2 linked regions of the Cellulophaga sp. L1A9 genome follow. The protein of the gene in region 1 interacts with the protein of each later gene in a pairwise test. Links are inferred from orthologs where the notes say so. Each region holds a gene or a part of one and is shown in the gene's direction. Other genes may lie near its edges.

Evidence for each region.
Region 2: the proteins of GQR94_RS10825 (region 1) and GQR94_RS04975 interact in binary tests that used the Escherichia coli proteins (3 or more experiments, as listed by UniProt). The link is inferred for Cellulophaga sp. L1A9 from one-to-one orthologs.

Annotation. Positions count from the first base shown.
Region 1 is NZ_CP047027.1:2,491,382-2,502,419, forward strand. What follows is about bases 3,080-6,458. They hold GQR94_RS10825 (2-oxoglutarate dehydrogenase E1 component), read left to right. Parts: upstream 3,080-3,471; coding sequence 3,472-6,258; downstream 6,259-6,458. Other genes in these bases: GQR94_RS10820 (alpha-ketoglutarate decarboxylase), read right to left, coding at 3,080-3,370; odhB (2-oxoglutarate dehydrogenase complex dihydrolipoyllysine-residue succinyltransferase), read left to right, coding at 6,312-6,458. Also shown: GQR94_RS10800 (DegT/DnrJ/EryC1/StrS aminotransferase family protein), read left to right, coding at 1-5; UDP-glucose 4-epimerase GalE, read left to right, coding at 63-1,079; GQR94_RS10810 (amidohydrolase family protein), read left to right, coding at 1,162-2,451; GQR94_RS10815 (hypothetical protein), read left to right, coding at 2,493-2,846; more of GQR94_RS10820, read right to left, coding at 2,843-3,079; more of odhB, read left to right, coding at 6,459-7,532; GQR94_RS10835 (cytochrome-c peroxidase), read right to left, coding at 7,609-8,961; GQR94_RS10840 (TIGR02281 family clan AA aspartic protease), read right to left, coding at 9,057-9,500; GQR94_RS10845 (TatD family hydrolase), read left to right, coding at 9,537-10,304; GQR94_RS10850 (asparaginase), read left to right, coding at 10,317-11,038. UniProt on the Escherichia coli protein: E1 component of the 2-oxoglutarate dehydrogenase (OGDH) complex which catalyzes the decarboxylation of 2-oxoglutarate, the first step in the conversion of 2-oxoglutarate to succinyl-CoA and CO(2).
Region 2 is NZ_CP047027.1:1,147,775-1,158,432, reverse strand. The notes cover bases 3,651-6,649. They hold GQR94_RS04975 (ABC-F family ATP-binding cassette domain-containing protein), read left to right. Parts: upstream 3,651-4,191; coding sequence 4,192-6,108; downstream 6,109-6,649. Other genes in these bases: GQR94_RS04970 (hypothetical protein), read left to right, coding at 6,279-6,649; GQR94_RS04980 (DUF983 domain-containing protein), read right to left, coding at 3,696-4,100; GQR94_RS04985 (FAD-binding oxidoreductase), read left to right, coding at 3,651-3,690. In the rest of the region: gliding motility protein GldM, read left to right, coding at 1-1,539; gliding motility protein GldN, read left to right, coding at 1,643-2,545; more of GQR94_RS04985, read left to right, coding at 2,632-3,650; more of GQR94_RS04970, read left to right, coding at 6,650-7,175; GQR94_RS04965 (hypothetical protein), read left to right, coding at 7,206-8,084; GQR94_RS04960 (hypothetical protein), read left to right, coding at 8,254-9,138; GQR94_RS04955 (efflux RND transporter periplasmic adaptor subunit), read left to right, coding at 9,307-10,437; GQR94_RS04950 (efflux RND transporter permease subunit), read left to right, coding at 10,437-10,658. UniProt on the Escherichia coli protein: Genetic data indicate it may be involved in ribosome assembly or function.

The DNA of each region.
Region 1 (11,038 bases):
CATAAATAAAGATTGGTAGTAAATTTGATTTCATAAAATTATAATCATTAAATAAGATATAAATGAAAGTACTTGTTACCGGAGGATTGGGTTTTATTGGCTCTCATACCGTTGTAGAATTACAAAACAAAGGATTTGAAGTGGTCATCATTGATGATTTATCTAATTCAACAGAAAAAGTACTGGATGGTATTGTTGCTATAACTGGCAAAAAGCCCTTATTTGAAAAAATTGATTTGAAGGAAAAATCAAAAGTTGAAGATTTTTTCAAAAGGCATGCAGATGTTCAAGGGGTAATTCATTTTGCAGCCTCTAAAGCTGTAGGAGAAAGTGTAGAAAAGCCTTTGTTGTACTATGAGAACAATATAGGAACATTGGTTTATCTTCTAAAAGAATTAGCAAAAAAGGATAAAGCTAGCTTTATCTTTAGTTCTTCTTGTACGGTTTATGGGCAAGCAGATAAGATGCCTATTACAGAAGATGCTCCTGTGAAAACGGCAGAATCTCCTTATGGGAATACAAAGCAAATGGGGGAAGAGATTATCTCAGATACCTGTAAAGTGGTTCCTTCGTTAAACGCAATTGCGTTGCGCTATTTTAATCCAATGGGTGCACACCCGAGTACAGAAATTGGAGAATTGCCAATAGGAGTGCCTCAGAATTTGGTTCCTTTTATTACACAAACAGGAATAGGATTGCGTGAGCAGTTATCTGTTTTTGGTGATGATTATCCTACTTCAGATGGTACTTGTGTACGTGATTATATTCATGTAGTAGATTTGGCAAAAGCGCATGTGGTAGCTTTACAACGGCTTTTTGAAGCTAAAAACAAAGAAAACTATGAAGTCTTTAATTTAGGAACTGGAACAGGGAGTACTGTTCTTGAGGTGATTAAAAGTTTTGAGAAGGTTTCAGGGAAGAAATTAAATTATAAAATTGTGCCACGTAGAGTTGGTGATATTACAGAAGCGTATGCCAATACTGAAAAAGCAAACAATGAATTAGGTTGGAAAGCAGAATCTACATTAGATGAGGCTATGAAATCTGCTTGGGATTGGGAGCAAAAGGTTAGGGCTTAGGCTGATAATAAATTATAAATTTTAACAATAGAGCAGAAATATATGTATATTTCTGCTCTATTTGTTTATAAAAACTCCTGCAATGAAAAAAATCACTACACTTATTCTCTTTTTAGCTTTGACGTCATTTTTAAATGCACAAGATACTTATCTGCAATGTGGTAAAATTATAGACATGGAGTCTGGCAAAGTATGGTCAGAAAAAACAATAGTTGTTTCCGGAGCTAAAATAAAGGAGATAAAAAAGGGATTTGTCTCAGGGGATGGTGCAGATGTGGTGATCGATTTAAGAACAAGTACTGTGATGCCGGGTTTTATAGATTTGCATGTTCATATTGAAAATGAGTCTAATCCTAAGACCTATGTAGAACGCTTTACAGATAATGAAGCAGATATCGCTTTTAAATCTACTGTTTTTGCTAGGAAAACATTAATGGCTGGTTTTACTACAGTCCGGGATCTAGGGGGTTCTGGAGTAAATATAGCAATTAGGAATGCAATAAATAAAGGTGTTGTAGATGGTCCAAGAGTATTTACGGCTGGTAAATCTATTGCAACTACGGGAGGGCATGCAGATCCTACAAATGGAAGAAGTCATGAATTTACAGGAGATCCAGGTCCAAAAGAAGGGGTGGTAAATTCTCCTGATGAAGGTAGAAAAGCGGTTAGACAACGCTATAAAGATGGGGCTGATGTTATTAAAATTACAGCAACAGGTGGTGTTTTAAGCGTGGCTAAAAATGGTAAAAATCCACAATTTACAATTGATGAAATAAAAGCAATTACGGAAACTGCCGATGATTACGGAATGCTAACTGCGGCACATGCACATGGTGATGAAGGTATGCAAAGAGCGATAAAAGGCGGCATTAAGACGATAGAGCATGGCAGTTATATGAGTGATGCAACAATGGAATTAATGAAGCAATATGATGCGTATTTGGTGCCTACAATTACGGCAGGGAAACAAGTGGCAGAGAAAGCTGAGATAGAAGGCTATTTCCCAGAAGTAGTCGCGGTAAAAGCAAGAGAAATTGGACCGTTAATACAAGGGACTTTTGCGAAAGCGTATAAAAAAGGTGTTAAAATTGCTTTCGGAACAGATGCAGGTGTTTTTCCTCACGGTTTAAATGCTAAAGAGTTTGGGTACATGGTTGAGGCAGGGATGCCGGCCATTGAAGCAATGCAATCTGCAACGGTTACGAATGCAAAGTTATTAGGGGTAGAAGATGAGGTAGGATTGATTAAAGCGGGTTATTTTGCAGATATTGTTGCGGTTTTAGGTGATCCACTTCAGGATGTATCACAATTAGAAAAAATGACCTTTGTTATGAAAGATGGTCAAGTTTATAAAAATGAGTTAAAACCCTAGTCTGCTAGAACCAAAAACCACTTCTGTTTCGTAGATAAGGTATGATGCTTAATTTTACAGATAGCAACGCGCTTTTAACTGAATCAGTCGATAGTGGTCTTTATCAAAATCTTGTTGCCCAATTGGGTAAAGATTTTGGTTTGGCAAATATTGATATTGACTTGCCTTTTAATGTGAATCCTAAGAATTTAAAAACCATTTTACATCAAAAAATCTATAGATTAATGATGGAACGCTTTGCAGAATATCTTAATTTATTATACATTATAGACGTTCCGGAGAAGAAAGTAAAAAGTATTCAGGAAACAGATGTGGTAGACATATCAAACCAAGTTGCTTTTTTAATACTGCAAAGAGAATTTCAAAAAGTATGGTTTAGGCAGAAATATGCTTAAAAATATATTCTTACGAAAGGAATTAACGCATCAGAATAAATACTTTTATCATCATGAAGTACATTGTATTTTAATCCTACTGTAAAATTCCGATTTACATACCCAGCTCCTAAATATAACGCAGGGCTCCAATAATTATCTTTAAAATCTCCATCTATAAAAGAAGTGGTTCTATTTATTCTCAACTGTTCTAATTCGCCTGATAATTGAATGGCAGGAATTATAGTGTATAATGAAATTAAACTTCCGCCATACGCAGTAAGAGTATCATCATCAAATTTTGCATAACTAAAATTTAACTGTACACCAGCGGCAAATTGTTCAGAGACTTGGTAAATTGCACTTGGAGCAATAGAACCGTTAAAATAATTATTACCAAACCCTAATCCAATTCCGCCTCCAAACCGAACATTATCCCAAAATTCTCCAGAATTTGTCTGTTGCGAAAACGTTAGCGTTGATGAAAACGCAAAAAATAAAATTAATTGCCATTTTTTTAAGCACAAATCAGTCAAAAAATTCATAATTGTTATTTTTCTTTAATATTACCACCTAATATAGGACTAGATTTTTGAAATGTTGTATTTTTGACTAAATTTTATTCACAGGGAAGAGAAAATTATTTATGGATAAATATTCCTTTTTAAACGCTGCGCATACTTCGTTTTTTGCAGAGTTATATGACAAGTATTTAATTAATCCTGATAGTGTTGAGCCTAGTTGGCGTGCATTTTTTCAGGGTTTTGATTTTGGCCAAGAGAGTCTTTTAGATGAACTTGACTTACCAGCACAAAACAATGTTGCTGCTCCATCTGGTAGTTCTGAAATGCCACAATCGTTGCAAAAAGAATTCCAGGTTATTCGATTAATAGATGGGTATAGGTCCCGCGGACATTTGTTTACAAAAACAAATCCTGTTCGTGAGCGAAGAAAATACGAGCCTACTCTAGCTATCGAAAATTTTGGATTATCATCAGGAGACCTAAACACTGTTTTTACTGCAGGAGAGATTTTAGGAATAGGCCCAAACACCTTAACTGAAATTATTTCTCATCTGACAAACATCTATTGCGACGCTATTGGTGTTGAGTACATGTATATCCGAAGTCCTGAGCGAATTAAATGGATTCAGGATTGGCTAAATGTCAATGATAATCATCCTAATTTCGATGAGGAACGAAAGAAAAAAATTCTTAAAAAATTAAATCAAGCCGTTTCTTTTGAAAGCTTTTTGCATACAAAATATGTAGGTCAAAAACGTTTTTCATTAGAAGGTAATGAATCTTTGATACCAGCACTAGACGCTATAGTAGAGCAAGCAGCCGAAATGGGTGTAGAGCAATTTGTTATGGGTATGGCTCATAGAGGTAGACTTAATGTACTTACCAATATTTTTGGTAAAGCGGCGAAAGATATCTTTAGCGAATTTGATGGTAAAGATTACGAACAAGTAATTTTTGATGGTGATGTTAAATATCACTTGGGTTGGACTTCTGAAAGGATGTCTGATAATGGTAACAAAATAAAAATGAACATTGCTCCTAATCCTTCTCACTTAGAAACTGTTGGAGCAGTTGTTGAAGGGATTACAAGAGCAAAACAGGATGCACACTACAAAGATGACTTCTCTAAAGTGTTGCCAATTGTTGTGCATGGTGATGCTGCTATTGCAGGCCAGGGTATTGTCTATGAAGTTATTCAAATGGCTAATTTAGATGGCTATAAAACCGGTGGTACAATCCATATGGTAGTGAATAACCAAATAGGGTTTACAACAAATTACTTAGATGCTCGTAGTTCTACCTATTGTACTGATGTTGGTAAGGTAACTTTAAGCCCAGTTTTGCATGTCAATGCTGATGATGCTGAGGCTGTGGTTCATGCCTCTTTGTTCGCATTAGAGTATAGAATGCGTTATAAACGAGATGTATTTCTTGATTTATTAGGCTATCGTAAATATGGGCATAACGAAGGTGATGAGCCTCGTTTTACGCAACCTAAATTATATAAGGCGATTGCGAAGCATGAAGGTCCTAGAGACATATATGCAGCAAAACTTATTGCAGAAGGTATTATTGATGAGAATTATATTGGTAAATTAGAACAAGAATATAAAGATTCTTTAGAAACGGAATTAGAAGATTCTCGTAAGGAAGCTAAAACAATCATCACCCCATTTATGGCAGATGAATGGAAAGGTTTCGTTCGCGTTCAAGAAGATGAAATGGCGAAGCCAATTGATACTTCTTATCCAAAAGAAAAACTTACTATAATAGCTAATTCACTTACTAGCCTTCCAAAAGGTAAAAAGTTTTTACGTAAAGTAGATAAGCTTATTGAAGATCGAAGAAAAATGTTCTTTGAAAATGATAAGCTAGATTGGGCTATGGGAGAGCTTTTAGCTTACGGATCTTTATTACAAGAAGGATTCGGAGTTAGAATGTCTGGTCAAGATGTAGAAAGAGGTACTTTTTCTCACCGTCATGCTGTTGTTAAAGTTGAAGATAGTGAAGAAGAAGTTGTTCCTTTAAATTTAGTTGAAGGGAAAAAGGGCGATTTTCATATTTTTAATTCACACCTTTCTGAGTATGGAGTAGTAGGTTTTGATTATGGGTATGCCATGGCAAGTCCTAATACGCTTACTATTTGGGAAGCGCAATTTGGCGATTTTAGTAATGGTGCTCAAATCATGATCGATCAATACATTTCTGCAGCAGAAGATAAATGGAAATTGCAAAATGGATTGGTAATGTTATTGCCTCATGGTTATGAGGGTCAAGGTGCAGAGCATTCTTCTGCCCGTATGGAGCGCTTCTTGCAGCTTTGTGCAAGTGATAATATGTTTATGGCAGATGTAACAACGCCAGCAAATATGTTTCATTTGTTGCGTAGACAAATGAAGGCGAATTTTAGAAAACCTTTAGTGGTGTTTACACCAAAAAGTTTGTTGCGTCATCCAAAAGCAGTTTCTTCAGTAGAAGAGTTTGCTACAGGTAGTTTTCAAGAAGTAATTGATGATGGTACTGCTGATGTTAAAAAAATAAAAACACTAGTATTTTGTACGGGTAAATTTTATTATGATTTGTTAGCAGCTCGTGAAGAAAATGCTAGAGAAGATGTAGCTTTAGTTCGTGTAGAGCAATTATTTCCATTGCCAACGAGTAAAATGAAAGCAATAATGCGGAAATATGCTAAAGCAGATGATGTTGTTTGGGCACAAGAAGAGCCTAGAAACATGGGTGCTTGGAGTTATATTATGATGCATTTTAGTGAAGCAAATAAGTTAAGAGTAGCTTCAAGACGTTTTTATGCATCCCCAGCAGCGGGTAGTGCAGTACGTTCTAAACGTCGTCATCAAGAAGTTATTGATTATGTTTTTGATAAAACAAAAGATAACATGATTCGTAAGTAATCTTGTTAAGAACAATAAAAAAGATACAGGTTAAAAATTAAAATTATACAATAATGATTTTAGAAATGAAAGTTCCTTCACCAGGGGAATCTATAACGGAAGTTGAAATTGCTGCTTGGTTAGTTCAAGACGGAGATTATGTAGTGAAAGATCAAGCTATTGCAGAAGTAGACTCAGATAAAGCAACCTTAGAATTGCCTGCTGAAGAAAGTGGTATTATCACCTTAAAAGCAGAAGAGGGTGATGCTGTTGCAGTTGGAGAAGTCGTTTGTTTAATTGATACAAGTGCAGAGAAACCTGCAGGCGAATCAAAAGCAGCTGCTCCGAAGGAGGATGTAAAAGAAACTCCAAAAGAAGAGAAAAAAGCACCACAACCTGTACAAGCAAAACAAACTTATGCATCAGGAGTAGCATCTCCTGCCGCTAAGAAAATATTAGCAGAAAAAGGTATGGAGGCTAGTGCTATAAAAGGTACTGGTAAAGATGGTAGAATTACTAAAGAAGATGCAGTTCAAGGAGTGCCTTCAATGGGAACTCCTACTGGTGGTAAAAGAGGAGAAAGTAGATCTAAATTGTCCATGTTACGTAGAAAAGTGGCAGAGCGTTTAGTTGCTGTGAAGAACGAAACGGCAATGTTGACTACCTTCAATGAAATTGACATGTCTCCTATATTTGAATTAAGAAAACAACATAAAGATAATTTTAAAAACAAGCATGGTGTTGGCTTGGGCTTTATGTCATTTTTCACTTTAGCCGTAGTTAGAGCTTTGGAACTTTATCCATCTGTGAATTCTATGATTGATGGAAAAGAGATGATTACTTATGATTTCTTCGATATTAGTATTGCGGTTTCTGGTCCAAAAGGATTAATGGTTCCTGTAATTAGAAATGCAGAAAACTTAACTTTTAGAGGGGTAGAATCTGAAGTGAAGAGATTAGCTATACGTGCTAGAGAAGGTGAAATTACTGTGGATGAGATGACGGGTGGTACCTTTACCATTACAAATGGTGGTGTATTTGGTTCTATGTTATCTACACCAATTATTAATCCTCCTCAAAGTGCTATTTTAGGAATGCATAACATTGTTGAGCGTCCTATCGTTCGTAATGGAGAAATAGTAGCTGCACCGATAATGTATGTTGCATTATCATACGATCACAGAATAATTGATGGTAAAGAATCTGTAGGTTTCTTAGTAGCTATTAAAGAAGCTTTAGAAAATCCAGTAGAATTATTAATGGATGGCAATCTAAACAAAGCGTTAGAATTGTAATTCAATACTATTTAAGTTTACTAAAAAAGCCTGAAGATTGTAATAATCTTCAGGCTTTTTTGTTGCTTTTAATTTCTTAATCACAGTTCATATCTTCTCTAGAAGTAGGATCAGCATTAGGGAAGCATAGTCCTGTAGGTAATGAAGTAGGTACGTATCTGTTCAGATTCTTGTCAGATAAGCTTGTTTCTATAAAAGTAGCAATAAGGTCTACTTCTTCATCGGATAAATGTAAAGGAGCAAATTTCCCTGATAAATCAGATGATGAAACTTCATTGTTTTCTTTAGTAGCAATATTTTTATATGCAATGATTTCTTTAACAGATGTAAAGCTTCCTCCGTGTCCATAAAATTGAACATCGGTTAAGTTGTAAAGTTGTGGTACTTTAAATTTATAATTATCAGAAGGTTTATTTGTAAATCCTCCACGACCTTTTTTAGTGACGTCATCTATAATGCCATGAACATTTGGTCCTTCTAAATCATTCATGCCCAAGGCGTAAAATTCTTCAGAATTTAATGCGGGGCCGTTGTGGCATTGGTAGCATTTTGCCTTTCCGAAAAATAGTAAAGCTCCTTTTTTCTCATCGGAAGTCATGGCGTCAAAATCTCCTTTTAACCAATTTTGAAAATTTGTATCGGTTGATAATAGTGTTCTTTCGTAGGCAGCGATGGCTAAACCTGCGTATATAAGGGAGTATCTTTCGGTATTAGCTACATTTGGGAAAGCCTGGTCAAAAAGATTACTGTAGTCATTAGTGTCGCAAAAAGTTTTATCTAAAGCCATACGGTGTACAGATAACCCGGCAATAGCTTGTGTTTCTACACCTTCAAATCCAAGGTGGTTTACGGCTTTAGGTGTTCCTTCGGTCCAATTGACTTCAGTGCCAATATTTCGACTAGTAGCGCCAAACTGACCATTCCATAACATTAATTTTTGGTAGGCCGAGTTTAATACGGTAGGAGATTTTATGGGTTGAACGTCAATCATAGCTTCAGTATATAAAGGATCTATGATTCTAGCTTCACCGGCAATACCGTAGCCCATTCCTCCATCTCCTATACCTTGTTGTAATCCACTTTGGAAACCTGCAGCGCTATGATGACAGCTTGCGCAAGAATAGGTTTCCTTATTTGTTTCTGAGTTGCCTTCCAGGCCAATACCTGTTTCGTGAAATAATAATTGACCTAACAAAACTTTCTCTTCAGTGATTGGGTTTTTCGGGTCGGCAGGAATTTTAGCGTAATCAGTACTATTGGGTAGTATGTAATAGGATAGATCTCCAGAAAGACTAACTAGTGTTGTTTTTAATTCTTGGTCTTCTGTTCCTATGATAATTTCAGTGTAATCATTTTCGGATGCACAACTTGCGAGCAGGCTAAATGCTAAAAGAAAACCTATTTTCTTTACAGGGAATAATGTAGGCATAGTAATGGTAGGGTTAAATATTTGAGGTAAAAGTAGATAAGATTTTTTATTAATAAAGTTGTTTTTAGGTAATCTGCTTAATATTTAGGTATTCTTCATTTTTGCTTTAGGTAAAGTACTTTTTTGTCATAATCTATAATAGCTTTTCCTTTTTTTAATATATCGGCACCAATGATTCCATCAACAGGTTGCGCATTATGATTGGTTAATGCTTCATTTACATGAACTAAATCAAAGAGTACAATTTTGAGTTTTTTGAATTTCCATGAGCCTAATTCAATTGTATTTTTTGTAGAAAGTAAGGTTTTCATGTTGGTTGCGCCAGCTCCTGCTGCCTTTATGGTTGATTCTTTTGATGTTAAATTGAATACTTCAATTTTATCAAAACCTACGCAAGTATTGGAGGCGCCTGTATCAAGTATGAAACGTCCTTCTGCATTGTTGATTTTTGCTTTGATTTCAAAGTGATTGGTAGAAGTTAGGTAAAGGGGTATTTTAAGGTATTTTTTTTCTTTTAAAAATGTTTTGAGGCTCTTCACGTATTTTTTTGATAAAGATAAGGCTATTTTTGTACCATGATATTTACAGATACACATACGCATTTATATAGCGAGGCCTTTGATGATGATAGAAAGCAAGTAGTAGAAAATGCTATTCATGCTGGTGTTCAAAGATTTTTTATACCTGCAATTGATTCTACATATACCGAATCAATGATAAATTTAGAAAAGGACTTTCCAGAGCATATGTTTTTAATGACAGGGTTGCATCCTACACATGTGAAAGAAAATTACTTAGAAGAGATAGCGCATATCGAAGAAATGCTTACAAAGCACAAGTATTATGCTATTGGAGAAATAGGTATGGATTTATATTGGGATAAATCATATGTTAAACAACAACAGGAGGCATTTAGAATGCAAATACAGATCGCAAAAAGAGAAAAACTACCTATAGTGATTCATTGTAGGGATGCATTTGATGAAGTATTTGAAATCTTGGAAAAAGAGAAGGGAGATAGCTTATTTGGAATTTTTCATTGTTTTACGGGTTCAAAAGAGCAAGCATTGAAAGCAATTAGTTATAATATGAAATTGGGTATTGGAGGAGTGGCTACTTTTAAAAATGGTAAGATTGATCAATTTCTAAATGAAATAGACCTTAAGCATATTGTTTTAGAGACCGATGCGCCTTATTTGGCGCCAACACCATATAGAGGGAAAAGAAATGAAAGTGCTTACCTTATTAATGTAGCGGATAAATTGGCGCGTATCTATGATCGATCCATTGCTGATATTGCAGAAATTACAACAAATAATTCTAAAGAAGTTTTTGGAGTTTAAGACAATCTATTTATGACGAAAAAAACTAAAATTCTTTTGATTTATACAGGAGGAACTATAGGAATGATTAAAGATTATAAGACAGGAGCATTAAGGGCTTTTGACTTTGGTAAATTACAAAAGAACATACCGGAATTAGCACAATTAGATTGTGAGATTACTAGCCATTCTTTTGAAACGCCGATAGATTCCTCAAATATCCATCCTAGTCATTGGGTGTATATGTCAGAAACTATTGAAAATAATTATGATTTATATGATGGGTTTGTGGTGCTTCATGGGAGCGATACGATGAGTTATTCTGCTTCTGCCCTAAGTTATATGTTAGAGAATTTAACAAAACCGGTAATTTTTACAGGCTCTCAACTACCAATAGGAGATTTAAGAACAGATGCCAAGGAAAATTTAATTACTTCCGTTCAAATTGCAGCTTTGCAAGCAAAAGGGGTTCCTGTAATTCAAGAAGTAGGGTTGTATTTTGAGTATAAATTATACCGAGGAAATAGAACAACTAAGTTTAGTGCGGAACATTTTCAGGCATTTGGATCCTTAAATTACCCTCCGTTAGCAGAATCTGGCGTACATTTAAAGGTGTATAATGAATATTTATTGAGGCCAAAGAAGAAAAAAAAGTTAATTGTCCATAAAAAATTAGATAATAATGTGGCTATTTTAAAATTATTTCCAGGATTTAATGAACATTTATTGCGGGCTGTATTAGAAACACCAAATTT
Region 2 (10,658 bases), 1.3 Mb from region 1 along the record:
CCACGTCAGAAAATGGTTAACTTAATGTACTTAGTGTTCATTTGTATGTTAGCCCTGAATATGAGTAAAGAAGTTCTAGCGGCATTCGGTCTTATGAATGAGAAGATGGAAGTTTCTAACCAGAAAACATCAGATAATAATTTAGCATTCTTAGAAGGTCTTGAAACAAAGGCTTCGGAAGATGCAGCTAAATATGCTGAAGATTTCAAAAAAGCACAAACAGTACAAAAATTATCTCAAGAGTATTATGATTATTTAGAAGCTCTTAAAGAAGGTATGACTAAAGGTGTTGAAGATCCAAAAGATTACCAAGTAATGGATAAATCTGACTTTTTAGATCAAAAATTCTTCGCAGGAGATAATTTAGCAGCAGGCGGTAAAGAATTCATGAAAAAAATTGAAGACTACCGTACTAAAGTTTCTGTATTAGTGCCAGCGAAATTAAAATCATCGGTTATTGCTAGATTTGAAACTGGTGATGCTAATGGTAAAGTAGAAAAGAAAGATAAAACAAAGCAAGATTGGTTAAATTACCATTATGAAGGCTTTCCTTTAATTGCTTCTTTAACTAAAATCACAGCGTTACAAGCTGATATTAAGTCAACAGAAGAAGATGCTTTAAAATCTATGTTAGAAGGTAACTTAACAGATCAAGTTTCTTTAACAAACTTTAAAACTTCTCTTTTCGGATCTAAATCTGCTTTTTATGCTGGAGAAAAATATGATGGTAAAATTATCATTAGTAAAACAGATAACTCTTCTACACCTGTTAGAGCAGAATTAACTCTTGATGGTAAAAAGTTGACAGCGGATACAGATTACAAGCTTGAAGCTGGAGGCGTTAAAATGTTAATTAATACTGGTAATCCTGGAGATCACGTAGTTGCAGGTACAATTTTCTTTATGCAAGATGGTACGGAAGTTCCTGTAGAAGTAAATAATTCATTCGCAACAATTTCTAAGCCAAATGCGGCATTAATTGCAGCAGACAAAATGAATGTTGTGTATCGTGGTGTTGCTAACCCAATGACCATCTCTATACCAGGTATTCCTGATAACAAAGTTAATGCTTCTGCTCCTGGATTATCTAAGAGATCTGGTAGTCAATATGTGATGAATCCTAGTACTGGTAGAGAAGTAACTATTATGGCTTCTGGTGTGTTACCAGATGGTTCAAGAATAAATACACCAGCTAAATTCAGAATTAAAGATATTCCAAGACCTAATGGATCTATTAGAGGAGAAACTAACTCAGCTAAAATGCCTAGAACGAACTTAGAAATATCTACTGTTGGTGCATTATTAGAAGATTTCGATTTCGATTTAAATCTTGCTGTAAGTGGGTTCAAATTTAAAGTTCCAGGTCAGCCTACTGTAGTAGTTAGAGGTAACAAATTAAATGGTGCTGCTAAATCTGCTTTGAAAAGAGCTGGTCGTGGAGATGCTGTTCAGATATTTGATATTGAAGCTTATATAACAAATAACAAGTCTTACAGGTTGAAAAAAGTATCACCAGTAGTGGTTGAACTTACAAACTAGTAATAAAATTTATTGAAAAGCGTTATAAGTTTATAAGGACGTAGTTTTTAAACAACTTATAACGAATTTCAGTAAAGGTGTAAAAACAAATAAATTTTTAAAAATGAATTGGAAAAATGTTTTATTAATTGGTGCGGTAACTTTATTACCAATATCAATGGTGGCTCAGGCAAATATATTAAATGCCAAAAAACCCGAAGAGATAGGTAAGAAAACTGAAGCTCAAATAGAGATTGATAATGACGCTCCTCTGCAATATGGTTATGTTGATGATAGAGATATTCTATGGTCAAAAACAGTATGGGAAGTTATTGATTTAGATGAGAGAGTTAACTTTCCGTTATACTATCCAGTTGATACTGTAGATATTGGTTCTGATAGAAGATCTTTGTATGATGTTTTAATTAAAAACATTAAAAACGGTAAAATTAAAGATATCTACGCAGATTCTTATTTTACTGAAAAAAGAGAATTCTCAGACTTACAAGCTACCATGCAAAAAGTTGATACGACCGATTATGGTTACGAGCAATATAATGCAGGTGAGCAAGTGTCTCCAGAATACGTTAACAGAAGAGATTTAGCAGCAGCAGATTTAGAAGAGTATTTAATTAAAGGTATTTGGTATTTTGATAAACGTCAAGGTGAATTAAAATACAGACTTTTAGGTATTGCTCCAAGAGCTCCAGATGTTAACTTTATCGATGATGAATCTATGGATCAAGAAGAGAATAAGGTTGCGTTATTTTGGGTATGGTACCCAAGTGCAAGGCAAATTCTTCATGAAGCCAAAGTATTTAATCAAAGAAACTCTGCGCAACCTATATCTTTTGATATGTTGTTAAATGCAAGAAGATTTAATGCTACAATTTATAAAGAAGATAATGTATATGGTGATCGTGCCATTAAAGATTATATTTCTGATAACTCTTTATTCCAATTGCTAGAATCTAATCGTATTAAAGAAACAATTAGAGATAAGGAACAGGATATGTGGAGTTACTAATTTAAAAATTCCAATTCAATATAAAACAAGAAAGTCTTAGCCATTGGTTAAGGCTTTTTTTTATGCCAATTAGCTACCTTTGCGCTATGATAGATTATTTAATCGTAGGCCTTGGGCTGGCGGGTATTTCATTTTGCGAACAACTAGAAGAACATAAGCGTAGCTACCGGGTCATCGCAGATAAATCGCAAACATCGTCCGTTGTTGCAGGTGGTATGTATAACCCTGTAATTTTAAAACGTTTTACCTTGGCTTGGAATGCAAAAGAACAATTAGAAAAGGCATTGCCTTTCTATGATAAATTATCAGAAAAGCTTCAAGTTCAATTAGATTTTAAAGTTCCGGTATTGCGAAGATTTGCATCTATAGAGGAACAAAACATGTGGTTTGAGGCTTCAGATAAACCACAGCTTAATTATTTTTTATCTACTAAAATTCAAAAAAACGAAAATAAAAGTATTGATGCTCCTTTTGGTTATGGAGAAGTACTCCATACCGGAAGAATAGCAACTAAGGTATTATTGGTAAATTATGAAAAGTATCTTCTCAAGAATGAATTATTAACGCAAGAAACTTTTGATTACGCTTGTCTTGAACTAAAAGAAGATCATGTTGTGTATAAGGGTGTACCTGCTAGGAGAGTTATCTTCGCTACAGGTTTTGGCATGCAAGACAATCCATTTTTTAATTATCTACCATTAAATGGTACCAAAGGGGAGTTGCTCACCATAAAAGCTCCAGAACTAAAAGAAGAAAAAGTGATAAAATCTTCGGTTTTTGTTATTCCTATGGGTGCCGATCTGTATAGGGTGGGGGCAACGTATAAATGGAAGGATAAAACCAATTTGCCTACAGAAGAATCTAAGCTTGAGCTTTTAGAGAAACTAAATACTTTTTTAAACTGTGACTATGAGGTAGTAGACCATGTTGCGGGAATAAGGCCAACGGTTGCAGACCGAAGACCTTTAGTTGGGCAACACCCAACTGAGACAAAATTATTTATTTTAAATGGTTTTGGGTCTAGAGGGGTATTGATTGGCCCAACAGCAGCAGCATCTTTATATCAATTTATAGAGCACAATGAGGCTATAGATTCTGAGATGGATATCTCTCGTTTTACTAAAAAATATTACAAAAAAAAATAGTATAACTACGGGGATACCTTTTTAGTGTACTTTTCAACGGCCTTGGGATCATAACTAATAAACATATTGATCCAAATATTACGGGATAAACGCATAATAATAGGCATGAATACAATTAGAGTACCTGTAATCGCAAAAAAACTAGTTTTTAAACCAGTACCAATAAATAAAAATGTAATAACAAAAGCTGCTACAGCAAAAGCAATTCCAACCGCATAACTTACATACATTGCACCATAAAAAAAAGAAGGTTCTATTTTATATTTAGTACCACAATGGGAACAACGCTCGTGCATTTTGAAAATTTTGGTCAGATGAAACGGGTTTTTGTCCATATACATGCTTTCATTTTGGCATTTGGGACAAGTTCCTGTTAAAATACTGTAGAGTTTGTTTCCTTTTTTTAACATTTGCAAAAGTTTTAGCAAAAATAAGATTTTAGGGAGTCTTCTTATGTAACTAAAGTCACAAAAAACTAACAAAGAAAAATAAAAACTATAAATGCTTAATATTCATAATCTTTCTGTTTCATTCGCTGGCGAATATTTATTTGAGGAAATTTCATTTCGATTAAATACTGGTGATAGAGTTGGCCTAATTGGTAAAAACGGGGCAGGAAAATCTACCTTATTAAAACTGTTGTCTAAAGAAATGCAACCAGATACTGGTATTATCGCTTCAGATAAAGAAGTTCGTATTGGTTTTTTAAAGCAAGATTTAGATTTTGAACAAGGGAGAACAGTTTTAGAAGAAGCCTATCAAGCATTTGAAGAAATTATAGCCTTAGAAAAGCAATTGGAGTATACCAATCAGCAATTGGCAGAACGTACCGATTACGAAAGTGATGGGTATACCAAGCTTATTGAGGATTTGAGTGATATTACCCATCATTATGAGATTCTAGGGGGATATAACTACCAAGGCGAAACAGAAAAAATATTACAAGGCTTAGGTTTTAAGCGAGAAGATTTTAATAAACATACCGATACATTTTCTGGTGGATGGCGTATGCGTATCGAGTTGGCAAAATTATTACTTCAAAATAACGATGTTTTGCTTTTAGATGAGCCTACCAACCACTTAGATATTGAGTCTATTATTTGGCTAGAACAATTTTTAAGAGGTAGTTCAAGTGCCGTGGCCATTGTATCGCATGATAAAATGTTCTTAGATAATGTTACCAACAGAACTATAGAGATTTCTTTAGGAAGGATTTACGATTATAATAAGCCGTATTCAGAGTTTTTAGTGCTTCGTAAAGAAATACAAGAACAACAATTAAGTGCACAAAGAAATCAGGAAAAGCAAATACAACAGACGGAGAAGTTAATTGAGAAGTTTAGAGCTAAGGCCTCTAAAGCAACAATGGCACAATCTTTAATAAAAAAATTAGATAAGCTAGACCGTATTGAAGTAGATGAGGATGATAATAGTGTGATGAATTTAAAATTTCCAATCTCTGTTGTTCCAGGAAGGGTTGTGATAGAAATTGAAGATTTATCAAAGCACTATGGTGAAAAAGAAGTGCTTAATAATATCGATTTACTCATAGAGCGTGATATTAAAACAGCTTTCGTTGGGCAAAACGGACAAGGGAAATCAACTTTAGCTAAAATTATTGTTGGAGATCTTGAGCATCAAGGGCATCTTAAACTAGGGCATAATGTGCAAATAGGGTATTTCGCTCAAAATCAGGCAGAATATTTAGATGGGAACAAAACTATTCTAAATACTATGATTGATGCAGCTAATGAAACCAATAGGAGTAAGGTTCGTGATATCTTGGGTTCTTTTCTCTTTAGAGGTGATGAGGTTGATAAATATGTGAAAGTGTTATCAGGAGGTGAAAGAAACCGCTTAGCGCTTGCTAAAATGTTATTACAGCCTTTTAATGTGTTGGTGATGGATGAGCCGACCAACCACTTAGATATAAAATCTAAAAATGTTTTAAAGCAAGCCCTTCAGAGTTTTGAAGGAACTCTAATTCTAGTTTCGCACGATAGAGATTTTTTACAAGGACTTACGAGTAATGTGTATGAGTTTAAAGATGGTGCTATTAAAGAGTATTTAGGTGATATAGATTTTTACTTAGAACAGCGAAAGGTTGAAGATTTTAGAGAAATTGAAAAAAAGCAGGTCAAAGTTTCTAAAAAGGAAAAAAAGACCGTAAAAAAAGAAGTGAGCTATGAAGATCAAAAAAAGCTTAAATCACTTAACAATAAACTAAGTACTGTTGAAAGTAATATTTCGAAATTAGAAAAGGAAATAAAACAAATAGACAAAGACTTAGTAAACCACTATGATGCTACTATTGCAAAACCAGATTTCTTTAATTCTTACGAGAAAAAGAAGAAGACATTAAAAGAATTAATGGAGCAGTGGGAAGACATTACCATAAAATTAGAAGAATTTTCTTAAAGTATACATGCAGCTTAACTTCCATTTACTACACATTATCGTGTTTTCACAACGTAAATGGAAGATTTATATGTCGTTCATCGAATTCTTAGGCGGTGTATGACATAATATCCTAAATTTGTAGGAGTATTCTTATAGTTGTTACGAGAATACGTTTTTAAATCTAACGTATGACCATAAAAATTTGGAGATCCTTATTGGTAATTTTGTTTTTTACAACGGCAGCATTTGCCATTCCTAAAGCAGAAAAAAAAGCACTTATAGATTTATATGAAAGTACCAATGGTGAGCATTGGAAAGTTTCTTGGGATTTGTCTAAAAACGTATCCAAATGGTCTGGTGTACTTATAGAGAATAATCATGTAACTGCGATTACGTTATTTAATAACAATCTATCGGGAAGTCTTCCAGCGAGTATAGGAAATTTTCAAAACTTAAGAATACTAAATTTAGCTTTTAACAATGTAGAGGGGAGTTTGCCTGAAGGGTTGTTTCAACTCACTAATTTAGAAGTGTTGCGATTAGGTAAAAATAAGTTGCAAGGAACTATTTCTAATGAAATAGGAGCGCTGAAAAAATTAGTGCATTTAGATCTCTTCAATAATAACATGTCAGGGAATTTACCTGAAAATATAGGTTCTTTAGAAAATTTAAAAGTAGTATCACTTTCTAATAATCAATTAGAAGGAGAGCTTCCGGTATCTATTAGCAACTTATCAAAATTAGAGCGTTTAGAGCTTTCGGAAAATAAATTAAGGGGAGACATTCCTGAAAATATAAGTACTTTACAAGGCTTAAAAACATTGATAATTGCAGATAATTATTTTTCTAATAAATTTCCGTCCGAAATTTTAAAAATGCAAAACTTAGAAGTATTGCAAATCCAGAAAAATAACTTTGATATAAGGTTTTCTGAAGATATCGCTTCAGTAGAGACAAGCTTGGTGGTTTTTGATTTTGATGGAAATACAAATACATCGTATAATAAAAGAGATTTGAAAGACCTTTATTTAGACTCGAATACGCGTACTGTGAAAACGAAGTTTGAAGATGATGAAGAAAATTAATTAAGTTTAAATATCATAAATATGAAAAGGATGATAAAAACATTTTTGATGATTGCAGGGCTTATAAGCTTTAATTCCTATGCTGAAATTTCTACAGCGGAAAAAGAAGCCTTGATTGATTTGTATACCCAGACTGATGGGGAAGAGTGGAACAATTCATGGGATTTAAACACCCCTGTAAGTACTTGGTATGGGATTACTGTAAAGAATGATAGGGTTGTAAAGCTTAATTTATTTCATAACAATTTGAAAGGAGTTTTACCTTCGAGTATCGGTGAATTGAAAAATTTAATGGTACTAAATTTAGCCTTCAATCAATTGACAGGAGAACTGCCATCTGAAATTAGTGGTTTACAAAACCTCGTGATTTTAAAGCTGGAAATGAATAGATTGAAAGGTTCTTTACCCGAAAATTTAGGAAATATGACTGCTTTGCAAGAATTAACGGCTTTCAATAATTTTTTATCTGGTGAAATACCGAATAGTATTGGAGCATTGAAAATGCTAAAAACATTAAATTTATCTAGTAATAACTTTAAAGGAGCGATACCTTCTTCTTTAGGCAAGTTAGATCAACTAGAATCTCTTGGTTTATTTGAAAATGGTTTAGAGGGTGCGATGCCATCAGAATTAGGGAATTTGGTAAAATTAAAAGAATTAGTATTAGCCAATAATCATTTAAAAGGCGCAATACCTAAAGAAGTAGGGCAATTGGCTAGCTTAGAAATTTTTCAAATACAAAATAATGGATTCGATTCTTTTGAAGACATCAATACTTTTAAAGGAAATAGCCTATTGGTGTTTGATTTTGATGAAGAAAAAATTGAAACCACTATGGATTTCAAAGACATTAAAAAATATACAACAAGAATGGCAGATACCAAATTTGAAGATGATACCGATAATTAGGTTTAATACATTAAGTTATATAAAAGAGGTACTGTATAGTACCTCTTTTTTTATACATTTATCATAAATATATAGATTTTGCGTTATTAGTAGAACGTAACCTATTTTATAAACCATAAATGAAAGGAATTTTACAACCAACCTATCGTTTAAATGTATTGACCAAATCATGAGACCAATAAACAAACAGTTATTATTTGTTTTCTTGTGTTCGTATTGCTTCATCTTGAAAGCACAAATTCCTGAAGATGAAAAGAACGCATTATTATCATTGTTTACCACAACCAAAGGCACTCATTGGAACGTACCATGGAATCTTTCAGAACCAGTAGACTATTGGTATGGAGTAAAAATCAGAGACAATCATGTAGTGTCAATAGAGCTAGGAAGGAATAATTTGTCGGGTTGCCTACCTAAAGAAATTTCAGCATTAGAAAAGCTAGAAGTTTTAAATTTATCATTAAATAACTTGAGTGGTAATTTTCCAAAAGAGATTTTAAGTCTTCGAGAATTAAAGGAAATTAGTCTTGAAATGAATAATTTTAAAAATCAGATCCCTGCTGAATTTGGTTCCTTGCAAAATTTAGAAATTCTCTCTTTATACAATAACGCTTTTATAGGGCCAATTCCAGAGAGTCTTGGTACCATTAAGAGTCTTAAAGTGATAAATCTTTCAGGCAATTATCTAGAAGGCACTATTCCCTTATCATTTGAGGGTTTAAGTAATTTAGAGGTTTTAGGATTGTTTGGTAATAAATTAAGTGGTGTCATCGCGCTAAATTTTAACAAACTTCCCAACTTATATGAACTTACTTTAGCTTATAATAAATTTAATGGCCCTGTTCCTAACGGTTTAGAAGGTTTAGGAGATTTAAAATACTTACAGCTTCAAGGGAATAATTTTAATTCTTTTGAGGGTTTAAGAAATCTGAATAGAGCGCTGTTAATTACGTTAAATACAGATAGTATTGGGTTTCAGAAAGGTGCGGAACTATTAGAAGTAGAACTTGTACCTGTCGTAAATTCTAAAACACAGCTGTTGAAATTAGAATAAGATAAAAAAATAAAGAATTATTATGCGGGATGCTATTATAGCATCCTTTTTTTTTGATATCATTACAAAAGGCTTCTTGGCTGTTTTTTTAAGAAATGTTTAACTAAACATACTTAAACTATTGGATAGTTTTGTCGTCTTATACCATTCCAAGCCACTAATTTAATTATGAGAAAAATAGTATTATCTATTCTAGGCATTGTCCTAATTGCTCTTTCTGTTTTTGCTGCGATAGCATTAGTAAACAATAAAAACGAAAAAAAACCTAAACCTGAAAAAATAATAAAAACAGTTTTTGCTTCAAAAGTTGTTAATGGTACAGTTCCCATTGTAATTTCTGCACACGGTAATGTTGTCGCAAAGAGACGTGTAGAACTTTACGCCGAAGTACAAGGTGTTTTTAAAAGAGGGAGTAAACTTTTTAAAACAGGCGAGAGTTATAAAAGCGGAGAGACAATAATACGTATCGACGCTTCAGAATATAGCGCCACAGTGCAATCAGCAAAAAGTAACTTATATAATCTCTTAACGTCTATAATGCCTGATTTAAGGTTAGACTACCCTGAAATATACAGTAAATGGCAGGCTTATTTAAGTGCGTTTGATATGAACGCAACCGTAGCTGCTTTGCCAGAAATGACAACGGATAAAGAAAAATACTTTATTACAGGGCGGGGAATACTAACGAGCTATTATGATGTTAAAACTCTTGAACAACGTTTAGCTAAATATAGAATCTCAGCTCCTTTCAATGGTATTTTAACCGAGGCACTAGTTAATGAAGGGACGCTCGTGAGAACTGGACAAAAATTGGGAGAGTTTATTAACACGGATGTATATGAGTTAGAAGTTTCCATACCAAAAACGTATAGTGATTTATTAAGAATAGGCGAAACAGTACGTTTAATAAATCTAGATAAGACGGTTGAGTATAATGGAGTTGTAACAAGAATAAATGGAAACGTTGATCAGGCTTCTCAAACTATAAAGGCCTTTATAGAGATAAAAAATAAAGACTTAAAAGAAGGAATGTATTTAGAAGCAAAACTAAATGCGAAAAAGGAAGAAAATGCAATAGAAGTAGATCGAGGCTTACTTTTAGAAAATGATCAAATTTTTGTAATCCATGATAGTATATTAGATGTTATAGATGTAACTCCTATATATTTTTCAGATAGAACAGTTATTTTAAAAAATGTTCCTGAAGGAGAAACTATTGTTTCTAAACCTGTTGTAGGTGCTTACGCGGGAATGCTGGTTAAAAAAATAGATGATAACCAAGCAAAATCAGGGAACTAATGAAAAAAATTATAGCATATTTCATTAAGTACCATGTTGCTGTTTCGGTTTTTCTTTTAGCAATTACAGTATTTGGTATTGTAGGAGTAATGTCCTTAAAGTCGTCATACTTTCCATTAGTAGATTCTAAGATAATATCAATAGCTATTGCTTATCCAGGAGCATCACCTCAAGAAATTGAAGAAGGTATTGTTTTAAAAATTGAAGATAATTTAAAAGGA